Regions from separate parts of the Brevibacillus sp. M2.1A genome, predicted to be linked through region 3. Evidence: riboswitches for the same ligand, from Rfam matches in the RefSeq annotation. Region 3 holds a riboswitch; each other region holds the start of a gene.
What was found. A riboswitch is a leader RNA that binds a small molecule or an ion and turns the genes downstream of it on or off. The one in region 3 is predicted to bind lysine.
Positions count from the first base shown of each region.

Region 1: another riboswitch for lysine. It lies ahead of HP567_RS11385 (aspartate kinase); the one in region 3 lies ahead of HP567_RS08680 (amino acid permease).
Region 2: another riboswitch for lysine. It lies ahead of dapD (2,3,4,5-tetrahydropyridine-2,6-dicarboxylate N-acetyltransferase); the one in region 3 lies ahead of HP567_RS08680 (amino acid permease).

Region 1 covers NZ_JABSUY020000001.1:2,319,645-2,323,738, forward strand. Annotated here, with positions in the region: gene HP567_RS11375 (DUF2164 domain-containing protein) at 1-48, shown strand, start outside; gene uvrC (excinuclease ABC subunit UvrC) at 87-1,868, shown strand; lysine riboswitch at 1,971-2,158, shown strand; gene HP567_RS11385 (aspartate kinase) at 2,390-3,631, shown strand; gene HP567_RS11390 (YslB family protein) at 3,681-4,094, opposite strand, start outside.
Region 2 covers NZ_JABSUY020000001.1:4,588,662-4,592,755, forward strand. Annotated here, with positions in the region: gene HP567_RS22050 (N-acetyldiaminopimelate deacetylase) at 1-146, opposite strand, end outside; gene HP567_RS22055 (aspartate aminotransferase family protein) at 150-1,364, opposite strand; gene dapD (2,3,4,5-tetrahydropyridine-2,6-dicarboxylate N-acetyltransferase) at 1,379-2,089, opposite strand; lysine riboswitch at 2,181-2,370, opposite strand; gene HP567_RS22065 (flavodoxin) at 2,511-2,951, shown strand; gene HP567_RS22070 (GNAT family N-acetyltransferase) at 3,020-3,568, shown strand; gene HP567_RS22075 (EcsC family protein) at 3,543-4,094, opposite strand, start outside.
Region 3 covers NZ_JABSUY020000001.1:1,753,209-1,757,302, reverse strand. Annotated here, with positions in the region: gene HP567_RS08695 (inositol monophosphatase family protein) at 1-406, shown strand, start outside; gene HP567_RS08690 (CGNR zinc finger domain-containing protein) at 439-996, opposite strand; gene HP567_RS08685 (DinB family protein) at 1,165-1,659, shown strand; lysine riboswitch at 1,744-1,929, shown strand; gene HP567_RS08680 (amino acid permease) at 2,042-3,490, shown strand; gene HP567_RS08675 (hypothetical protein) at 3,709-4,094, shown strand, end outside.

The DNA of each region.
Region 1 (4,094 bases), 570 kb from region 3:
GAAGATGAACTGTATGTATTGGAAAAGCCAATTCACAAGAACAAATAGATGCAAGGCAGATATATAGCAAAGAGGAGGGAGCAGCCATGAACAGCTCCTTAAAAGATAAACTGGCCGTCCTGCCAGATAAGCCAGGCTGCTACCTGATGAAAAATGCGAGCGGGGAAATCATTTACGTAGGAAAAGCCAAGGTGCTGAAAAACCGCGTCCGCTCGTATTTTACAGGCAGTCATAACGGGAAGACGCAGCTGCTGGTCAGTGAGATCGTGGATTTTGAGTACATTGTGGTATCCTCAGCGATCGAGGCGCTCATCCTCGAGTGCAACCTGATCAAAGAGCACGATCCGCGCTACAATGTCATGCTTCGCGATGACAAGACGTATCCGTATATCAAAATTACGAATGAGGCGCAGCCACGTCTGGAGATTACCCGTAAAGTATTAAAAGATAAAGCCAAATATTTCGGTCCATATCCGAATGCCGGAGATGCCTCCGAGGTAAAGAAGCTGCTGGATCGCCTCTATCCGTTGCGAAAATGCCGCAATATGCCCAAGCAGGTTTGTCTTTACTACCATTTGGGGCAATGTCTTGCGCCCTGTGTATACGAGGTATCGGCTGAGGAAAATCAGCGTTTGGTGGATGAAATCAGCCGGTTCCTCGATGGTGGCCATGAGGAAATGAAGCAAACCCTTACGGAAAAAATGCTCCAAGCCGCAGAAAACATGGAGTTCGAACGAGCCAAGGAATATCGCGATCAGATCAAGAGCATCGAAGCGGTGATGGAGAAGCAGAAGATCACGTTCACCGATACGGTAGACCGCGATATTATCGGGTTTGCTGTGGAAAAAGGCTGGATGTGTATCCAGGTGTTCTATATGCGAAAAGGGAAGATGATCGAGCGTCAGACGACTTCCTTTCCATACTATGGCAGCGAAACCGAAGACTTCATGTCTTATGTGAGCCAGTTCTACTACGATAAGCAAAATGCGCTGCCGAAAGAAATTTTGCTCCCGCAAGAGAGTGAACCAGAGCTTTTGAGTGAATGGCTGGGCATCAAAGTCCATGCGCCGAAAAGAGGCAAAAAGCATGAGCTCGTGAAGATGGCTTCCGAGAACGCCCGCATTGCTTTGCAGGAGAAGTTCGCCCTGATGTCTAAAGACGATGCTCGGACGGTCCAAGCGGTGCATAATCTTGGTCACATTTTAGGGATTCCGGTTCCTCATCGAATTGAAGCGTTTGACAACTCCAACATTCAAGGAACAGAGCCTGTGTCTGCGATGATTGTCTTTACAGACGGGCGCCCTGACAAAAAGGAATACCGCAAATTCAAGATCAAAACCGTCGAAGGACCAGATGATTACGGCTCCATGCGAGAAGTCGTTCGGCGACGTTATTCTCGCTTGCTAAAAGAAAACCAGCCAATGCCCGACCTGATTGTGATTGATGGTGGAAAAGGCCAAATCAGTGCGGCTATGGACGTTCTGGAAAACGAGCTCGGTCTTTATATTCCTGTCTGTGGACTCGCGAAAGACGAGAAGCACCGTACTGCTCAGCTCATGTACGGAGATCCGCCAGAGCCTGTGAATCTTAGACGTGACAGCTATGAGTTTTATTTGTTGCAGCGCATCCAAGACGAGGTCCACCGTTTTGTTATTACGTTCCATAGACAATCCCGGACCAAAACGATGCTCTCGTCGCAATTGGATGAGATCCCGGGTATCGGTGAAAAGCGGCGCAAGCTGTTGTTCTCTCATTTTGGCTCTTTGAAGAAAATGCGCGAGGCGACCGTCGAAGACTTCCGCCAATTAGGGATCGGCGACAAGCTGGCAAAAGAAATCATCGGGCATCTGCGCAAGCTCGACACTTAGCAAATGTAACTTTTGGAGTAACCTTTAAAAAGGAATTGATCCATTTTTAGACTCATGATATAATCCGATTCAAACAGAATAGTTAGCCTCACTTCCATTATGGAGTGAGGTAGAGGCGCGAAAACCAAGAGTACCACCCTGAGATCGGGTATCTGTGAAGGGGACGGGAAAGGGGAATTCGCCGAAGTGTGGAGGGAAACCCGCTTTTCTCCATGCTGGGTCTGCGTTGAACAAATGCAGGACTGTCATCTGCACAATGACCAATTGTCAGATGGAGAGCTATCTCACGGTGTGTCAATGTGAGTTTTGATGGTGATGACTGTCAATCTTCGTTGTCCGCGTGTATTGGGAGGGAGGAACCGGTATGTCGAAACAGTAGGCAGCGGCAGGTCTTATTCCTTGTCGGTGCCTTTTTTGTAAAATAAAAATGCAAGACTTTTCCTTATAGAGAAAATAGTGAAAAACCATACGATACGAGATAAATACCAACATTGGATATGAGAAAAAGGGAGAGAAGCCGCATGGGGTTGATCGTGCAGAAATACGGAGGCACCTCTGTAGGTACCATTGAGCGAATTTTACGAGTTGCGGATCGAATTATCAGCTACAAAGAGGAAGGACATGATGTGGTAGTCGTTGTCTCTGCGATGGGGAAATCTACTGACGTATTGGTAGACATGGCCAAGCAGATTAGCGCATACCCATCCGAGCGTGAAATGGATATGCTGCTGACCACGGGGGAGCAAGTATCGATCGCGCTTTTGTCGATGGCCTTGCATACAAAAGGCTACGACGCTATTTCTCTTACGGGCTGGCAAGCTGGAATCACCACGGAGGCGATTCACGGAAGAGCGCGGATCAAGCAGATTGATCCCGAGCGGATTCAATCCGAGCTCGGACGCGGTCGTGTGGTCATCGTGGCAGGATTCCAAGGGATCAGTGACGAAGGTGAAATTACGACGCTCGGCCGCGGTGGATCGGATACATCTGCGGTTACACTTGCAGCGAGCTTGAACGCTGAGAAATGCGAAATCTTTACAGACGTGTCCGGGGTGTATACAGCTGATCCACGAATGGTTCCAGCTGCGAGCAAGCTGGATACGATCTCGTATGATGAGATGCTGGAGCTGGCGAACCTCGGTGCAGGGGTTCTTCATCCTAGGTCAGTAGAGGCTGCGAAAAAATACAAGGTAAGGCTGGTCGTCCGCTCCAGCTTTACTGCCGAAGATGGTACGTACGTTGAGGAGGTTGCCAACATGGAAACAGGTAGAGTAGTAAGTGGAGTTGCACATGATGAAGATGTAGCCAAAATCACGGTTGTCGGCATGCCTGCCAAGGTCGGGACGCTCTCCCGTCTGTTCAATACGCTGGCAGACAACCAGGTGAACGTCGATATTATTATCCAAAGCTCTTATGATGCGACTGTTACGAATATTTCTTTTACAGTTGCAGCGGATGACCTGAAAAAAGCACTGGATACGCTGGACAGAAACAAAAACGAGCTTGGTTTTGAAAAAGTCGATTTCGAGGAAAGCTTGACCAAAGTATCCATTGTTGGCTCCGGAATGATCAACAATCCAGGGGTTGCTGCCGAAATGTTCCGCGTTCTGGCAGAAAAAGAAATTTCTATTAAAATGGTATCTACATCTGATATCAAGGTTTCTTGCGTCATTCCAGCAGCCTTGACGGAGCTGGCTGTTCGCAGTCTGCATTCGGCCTATGGTCTGGATGTTGAGGAAACCGCAGTCGTGCACGGCGTATAAAAAATGGATGCTCCCTCTCCCTTCCTTATAGGTAGAGGGGGCATTTTGTTCATGACGCCACTTGTACGGAGATACGTATGTCAGAAGAGCTTTCCATTTCGATTTTGCTAAACGTTTCTCTTTCTTTCCATTGCTCAATCATACCAGCGATGATCCCGGCTTCAAAGGAAAGACTGCATCCTAGTCTTTCTATAGACTGATAGCTAAAAATGGAATGAGTGAGTGAATAGACGATCGTTTGTTTGGTCTCCTCCACGACGTCTAGCTGGCCTAATCCGAGCCGAATAAAAGGCATAATCGGACCTGTTGCAGATTGAATGGGGATTTGGCGGCCCATATTTTTTCCTATCCAATAGAGAATATGGTTTTCACTATCGCCTAGCAGGGTACTAGTCAGCGTTTCGCGTAGAAGATGATAGCCAAGGTAGGGCATATTCATTCTTTCCGCATAGGGAATGGTCTC
Region 2 (4,094 bases), 2.8 Mb from region 3:
GTCCGCCACGTTTTGATCTCGATTCGCTCCTGAGGCAGCTTTTTCAAATAATCAAGCAAGTATTGTTGCGTCTTCACTTCAGCGAAGCCTGGCTCCGGTATTTGGTGCAGGTCTCGGCGAATTTGTGTAAACAAGGAAGTCGTCATGGTCTACGCCTCCTTTTTCGTACTTGTTCTTGCTGTTAATTGCTCCTCAAACACGGCAAGGAAACGGTCCACATCGGCTTTGGTCAACGTCAATGGCGGAAGCAGACGAACAATCGTTTTCTGCGTCACGTCAACGAGAATTCCTTCGTCAAGCAATGCTTGCTGCAAGTGGCTTACCTCTTCCGGGGTGGAAGAGAGCGGAATTCCAACCATCAAGCCTTTTCCGCGCAGGGATTGCAGCTGATCCGGAAGGCGCGTTCGCAACGCTTCCAAACCCGACCACAGGTACGCAATCACTTCTTCTACGTGAGCGATGAAGGCTGGATCAAGCAATTCGTCCAACACGACATTCCCCAGGGCAGCAGACAGTGGCGATGGTGCGAATGTCGTTCCGTGATCCCCTGGTTTGAACTGATTCATCAGCTTTGGACCAGCGATGACACCGCCGAGGGGAAGCCCTCCCCCTATACCTTTGGCAAAAAGGATAAGGTCTGGCGTTACGCCTGCATGCTCATAAGCAAAGAGCTTTCCTGTTCTGCCCATTCCTGTCTGGATCTCGTCCATGACAAAGAGCATACCTTCTTGCTCACAGATCGCAGCTACCTCTCGCAAGAACGCTTCGGATAACGGTACGACACCGCCAGAACCCAATACTGGCTCCATGAGGACCGCAGCGGGTCTTGCTTCCTGGCAAATCGCTCGCAATCCTGCCGTGTCCTCCACATCCAATTCATAAACAGGAAAAGCTGGCTGAGGAAAGTCTTGATAGACGTGAGCCTGCCTCGTCAGACGCACTGCTCCGAGTGTTCGCCCATGAAAGCTGTTGCGCAAGACAACGATGCCTTCACGACCAGCTCCCTCGTTTTTTGTCCATTTGTGAATCAGCTTGATGGCAGACTCTGTGGCCTCTGCACCAGAGTTGGTGAAAAACACCTTACCGCTGATGCTGTTCGCAACCAAACGCTCGGCTAAACGAATAGCCGGCTTGTTTAAAAATACATTGGAAATATGCAAGAAGCGCTCTCCCTGCTCACGCAGAGCCTGTACAATGCGCGGATGAGAATGCCCCAAAACGTTTACCGCGAGTCCGGTAAACAAGTCGAGATAACTCTTCCCGTTCGTATCGTACAAGTAATTTCCTTCGCCTTTGTCTATGGCAATCGGAAGTCTTTTGTAAGAGGAGACGATATATTGTTCATCGAGCGAACGCCAGTCCATGTGCACTCTCTCCCTTACAGCTGACGTAGCTCCTGCTTGATCTCTGTCTTGGAACGAGTTTTTTCATCAATTTGCTTGATCACACGTGCAGGCGTTCCCGCAACTACTACGTATGGAGGTACATCTTCAATGACGACAGCACCTGCTGCAACGACAGCACCTTTTCCTACGCGTACACCTTCCAGAATGACTGCATTTGCTCCGATGACAACATCATCTTCGACAACAACTGGCTGTGCAGACGGCGGCTCGATAACGCCCGCGATAACCGATCCCGCACCGATGTGGCAGTTTTTCCCGATAGTTCCACGTCCACCTACTACAACATTCATGTCGATCATTGTACCTTCACCGATAACTGCACCGATGTTAATGGAAGCACCCATCATAATGACCGCGTTGTTACCAATTGTCACTTGGTCACGGATAATTGCGCCTGGCTCAATACGCGCTTGAATCCCTTTTGTATCCAGCAATGGAATGGCGGAGTTGCGACGGTCACTCTCTACTACATAATCTTCAATTTTGTCTGCGTTAGCAGCGAGCACTGGCTCAATCTCTTTCCACTCACCAAAAACAACACCAGTAGGACCAGTAATGAACGCTTTGGAGCTCGCACCGAAGTCGATTCCCTCCAGGTTCCCTTTCACATATACTTTCACGGGTGTTTTCTTTTCGCTTTTTTGGATAAACGCGATAATTTCGTTGGCATCCATCATATTCATTGTTACATCCTCCTCAAAATAACAGCATGGTAAATCAAAAAAAGCAATGAGTGCATTCGCTATCTCATTGCTCTTGATGCTACATAAGCAAATCATAAATAGCGCTCCACAAAAAGACGTAAGGTCCCTTGTGACAGGATGTTCATTTTTCATGAGACACCCCAGCCTGTGCTACGTAGGGGCATAGCATAAGCTTCGGCGCTTTAGCCTTTCTTCCTTCTCCTGCCCCCTGGCAGATTGCGAAAAGACTTACTCTTCTTCGGCGCACCTCTATTTAGAGTACATTATTATAATTTTATTTAACTCTACCAAAATCAATGAAACGTGGCAATAAGAAAAAAATTATTGACAACGATTCTCATTTTCATTATTTTATTTATTGAGAATGATACTCATTATCCAATTGGAGGGTTTACGTTTTATGAGCATTTTGATGGTTTACGCGAGCATGACAGGGAATACACAGGAAATTGCTGAAGCAATTGCAGAAGGTATTCGTTCCACTGGTGCTGAGCTGGAGATAAAAGAAGTGATGGATGCAAACGCAAAAGAACTCGAGGCTTACGACGGAATCTTGCTTGGCGCCTACACATGGGGCGACGGCGAACTCCCAGATGAATGCATGGATTTTTATGAGGAAATGGACGATATTGACCTTAGCGGGAAAAAGGTTGTTGCTTTTGGCTCTTGCGACTCCGCTTATGAGCATGTCGGTGCAGCAGTTGATATTTTGCTGAAAAAGGCGAGCGAACGGGGAGCAGAAACACCAATGGAAGGATTGAAAATCGAGCTTTCTCCTACTGCAAAAGAAGTGGAAACTTGCAAAGCATTTGGGGTATCGTTTGCTGAATTGCTCGGATAATCGGTGTTTCCCAAATAGTCTGGCACATGCTATACTATCAATCCAACTTTTTCAGGAGGATTGATCTCATGACACTACATACGGACGAGATTCTCTTACGGCCTCTCCACCAACAAGACGCAGCCGAGCTCCTAGAGCTTCGGCTGCGCAATCATGACTTTCTCCAACCATTTGAACCGATCCGCCCCGCTTCATTTCTGACCCTCCCAGTACAGCAAGAACAGATTTCACAAGCGCAGAATGATTTTGAACGTGGCACGGCCTATGCTTTCGGCGTATTCTCCCGGGAATCCGGAAAGATGATTGGACGTATTGCGTTGTCAAATGTCGCACGCGGCGCATGGCAAAATGCAACGATTGGTTACTTCATGGATCAGGCGTGCAATGGCAAAGGCTATACGACATTAGCCGTAAATCTTGCCCTTCGCTTTGCTTTCACGGATGCTGGGCTACACAGGGTACAAGCGGCTGTAATGCCTCGCAACCAAGCCTCCATTCGTGTCTTGGAAAAAAACCGTTTTCGCCAGGAAGGCCTTTCGTTACGCTATTTACAAATTAACGGCGTATGGGAGGACCATCTTATCTACGCTCTTACTGCTGAAGAGTGGTCTTTGTAATCTCCCCACTCTTTTCGCTATCGCGCAGCCGCTCCAGGATGCGCCGTTTGCGGTACAGCATCATCCCCGCTTCGGCGACATCCTGTACGGTTGAGCGATTCAAATACGCCCCGAACAAAATACCCGCAATGGGCACCATTTGAAATAACTTTTTCCACCCAAAGTTTTCTGTGTACGTTACCACGACTTCACGCCATCCCTGCAATTGCGCCATTACCTCTCTCTGGGCAGTTGGGTCATCAAAGCGGGAGAGCTCAGCGAGTATCGCTTTTTTCCCTACGATGTCCGATGAAGCAAACTGCAGGCATTTGACGACAAACAGCCGCTCCTTCTTCTCTTCCGGTCGATAGCCATAGGCAAGCGCCATCTCTTGTAAAACTTTTAGGGATGTCCCCATCAATAACGGGATATCGATCGCAAGGGTAAATATCCCCCCGAAGCCAGTCGTCGCACCTTGTACCGTGGCAAAATTCGCACGTGAATCCTTCAACTCCATGGCGACTTCATTCATGATCGTAAGCGGAAC
Region 3 (4,094 bases):
CGGGGGTGGAGCTTTTCTAAACGGACAAAAAATCAGTACCTCAGCCAAATCGCAGCTGAGTGAGTGCATTTTAGGTACACTCTTTGCTTCCTCCGAGCCAATGAACCACTTGGTCGGTAAGTATACAGCAAATTCCTTGACAAGAGTGATGCCAGAGGCTTTTGCCATCCGCATGCAAGGCGCAGTATCACTCCATCTGGCCTATGTGGCGTGCGGGCGACTCGACGGTTACTGGGAATATGGTGAAGGGGTGTATGATTGGCTGGCTGGTGCACTTTTGGTTCAGGAAGCCGGAGGCAAAATTACTGATACACAAGGAAACGATTTTTGCTGGAAAAGCTCAGGCATCGTAGCAGCAGGTTCGTCCATCTACCCTAAGCTGGTCCAATTGACCCCAGCTTCATAAATGAACAGATAAAAAGGGTGAGCTTTAGCGCTTCACCCTTTTTCCTTTTTCCGTTCACGAAAACGGCGGACCTTCATCAAGTTTCCGCACATTTTGTCATCACACCAGCGGCGCACCCGGTTGCGGCTTTCATCATAAAACACCCAGCGGCAATCCTCGTTGTCACATATTTTGATTCGCTCAAGATGCTGTGGGGCAAGCAACTCCGCGAAAGAAGCAGCAATTTGTGCCATCACGAGCGGCCAGCCCTCTGTTGAGCTAGATTGCTTTTGCCTGTAGCCGCCCTCCTCCTCTACAAACAACACCTGCCTATGAAATGGGGCGAGGGCCAATACTTTGTTCAATTCCACAAGGTCCTCCTCTTGGAATCGGTCCCCATGCACAACGGTTTCCAGCATACGTCTCAAACGTTCGCGCAACTGCAAAAGAGACGCGGCATACTCCTCATCCATAGGTAGCGGAGCGGTTAGCTTGTATGTTTGCAAAAAGGATGACAGCCATTCCTGGTTCTCCAGACGATTTTCCCAACGACCAGAACCGCGCCAATCCCTCCAATCACTATTTAAAAAATCGATACAAAGCCAGTCCATGGCATCATCTCTCCTGACGAAACCCTTCATTTTTCTCTCTTGTATGACCATACAGGATATGGTAATCTCTATTTGTAACCACCGTAATTAAATTAACTGGTTACACACTCATTTCTTACTGTTATTATAGCGTTTCATCAATCTGTTTCACAGACGAGGAGGAAGCGTATGAATCGGAAGGAATTGCTTTTGCACGGATGGGAATGTGCGTATGACAAGGAAGACTGGTATCCCCCCTTAAAAGAAGTGCTTTCCGGAGTATCAGCAGCGGAGGCTAGCTGGCGCCCTGTAGGAGAAGCAGCTAACACAATCTGGGAAAACGTCAGTCATCTTCTGTATTACAAAGAACGTCTGTTGCATCGTCTTTTGGACACCGAATTTCATGGCTCTGCCGAGACGAACGATGATACCTTCACCCCATCCGGCGGTCCTGATGACGAAGAAGCTTGGCAAGCTACCCTTTTGCGAATGGAAAGCGTCCATCGCAACATTCATGAACAGCTTTCCTTGCTGACGGATGAAGAGTTAAACCAGAAGGCTACCTATACACCGATTTACCAAAACGTCATGAGTCTTGTCTTGCATGATGCGTTTCATACGGGACAAATTGTCCAAATTCGCAAGCTGCAAGGCTCTTGGCCTGCCAGACGCTCATTTGAATAACAAAATTTCACATTGATTAATCCCGAACAATCCTTTATATTTGATGAATCACATAATTTCATACATGTTATCCTCATCTTTCACGGTGAGGATAGAGGTCGCGGCTTTTATATCATCCTGTACGAGATTCAGAGAAAATCAATGACTCCAGGTAAGGAAAATCCGCCGAAACTCATATCGCGTCTCTGTGCGATTGGGTTGGGGCTGTACTCGAAAGGGGCAGAACTGTCACGTTTGCATGCCAAGCAAACGTGGTGAGCTATCTTCAGTGAAGGCTTGGTGGGGATTGGATGATACCGCCCTATGCCATTTTTTGGCTATGGCGGTTTTTTAATTTCCGACCTTCCTTCTCAAAAATCAAGAAAGGTCGTGCAAGCAGCTTATGTCACAAAATCAATTGCAACGTGGTTTAAAAGCCCGACACCTGACGATGATCGCCATTGGCGGGTCGATTGGGACGGGATTGTTTCTCGCGAGCGGAGGCTCGATTCATTCCGCCGGGCCAGGTGGAGCGTTAGTCGCCTATCTCGCCATTAGTATCATGGTTTACTTTTTAATGACTAGCTTGGGGGAAATGGCCGCCTTCATGCCTGTTTCCGGTTCATTTTCGACGTATGCCACACGGTTCGTCGATCCATCTCTCGGCTTTGCTCTCGGTTGGAACTACTGGTACAACTGGGCCATTACCATTGCCGTCGAGCTGTCAGCTTCCGCACTCATTATGAAATATTGGTTCCCGGATACCCCAGCGATAGTGTGGAGCGCTTTGTTCCTCGGATTGCTGTTCGCCTTGAATCTCCTGTCTGTGAAAGCCTATGGAGAATCTGAATATTGGTTCGCCTTGATTAAAGTAATAACGGTTATCATCTTTATTATTGTCGGTGTGTTGATGATTTTTGGCATTATGGGCGGTCAAGCAGTTGGCTTCCAAAACTTCACCAAAGGCGACGCGCCATTCAATGGCGGCTTCATGGCCCTGCTCGGTGTCTTTATGATTGCCGGATTCTCTTTCCAAGGGACGGAGCTGGTTGGTGTCGCAGCTGGAGAGAGCGAAGACCCCGCCCGCAACATTCCGAAGGCCATCCGTCAAATTTTTTGGCGCATCCTGCTCTTCTACATCCTCGCTATTTTGATCATCGGGTTGTTGGTTCCATACGATAATCCAAATCTGATCAGTGGCGACCTGACGGATATTGCGATCAGTCCGTTTACGATTGTATTTGAAAATGCCGGATTTGCTTTTGCAGCATCCGTCATGAATGCCGTTATTCTCACGTCTGTATTGTCTGCTGGTAACTCTGGCATGTACGCATCTACACGCATGCTGTGGAACTTGGCGAAGGAAGGAAAAGCACCAAAATGGTTCGCAAAAGTAACAAGTAATGGCGTACCTATCAATGCCTTGATCTTGACTGCGCTCATCGGCGCCCTTGCTTTTCTGTCCTCTCTGTTTGGGGAAGGCGAAGTGTACGTATGGCTTTTGAATGCGTCTGGTATGTCAGGCTTCATCGCTTGGCTGGGAATTGCCATTAGTCACTACCGTTTCCGCAAAGCGTTTATCGCTCAGGGCCGTGACTTAAGCGAATTGCCTTATCGGGCAAAGTGGTTCCCGTTTGGACCGATTTTTGCCTTCATCATTTGCTGTATCGTTATTTTGGGGCAAAATTACTCCGCATTCTTGGGTGGAACGATCGACTGGTATGGCGTCGCGGTCTCTTACATTGGTTTGCCTCTGTTCTTAATCATTTGGCTCGCTTATAAAGTCACGCAAAAGACAAAGCTCGTCCCTCTTGAACAAGTTGACTTCAGCATGGATGAATACACGAAATAATCGAAGAAAAAATACGGACTTCCGTTATCTGAACGGGAGTCCTTTTTCATGCTAAACAGTATATTAATAATTGCCCGAAAAGAGCCGATAGTATAGAAAAGAAGCAATAGAGATCCGTTTCCTTCCGTTCTCGCAACTCATACTAGTCATCTGATAAAAGGTAACCATGATCTCCTGCCTTCACGACTGAACATGAATCCATGTGAGGAGAGTAGAACATGCACATCCAATCGAATAACCGCTACCTACCCCCCCAGCTATCCACTAACCAACTTGCACCCCAAATGGTGACAGGAACTCGTTTAGAATTGCCCAGATTGCCCGAGTACGATACAGTAGATCTTCGTTCTCACAAAGCACGCGAGCTCCCTGCTGATGCCATCGAACACCACAGCGTCCAATTTTTCTTTAGCACAGAGATTAACCAGCGCTTGGATAAAATTTTCGCAGATAAACCACCTGAAGCTCGTAAGGCCTTTGATCAGATCCTCGAACGTAATTTTTTCAACTCCCAATCCACCTACACGGATGAAGAAAGAGCTGCTTTGGTAGAGGTCGGATTAACCCAAGGCAAATATTTGGCAGACCAATACATGGCTGATGA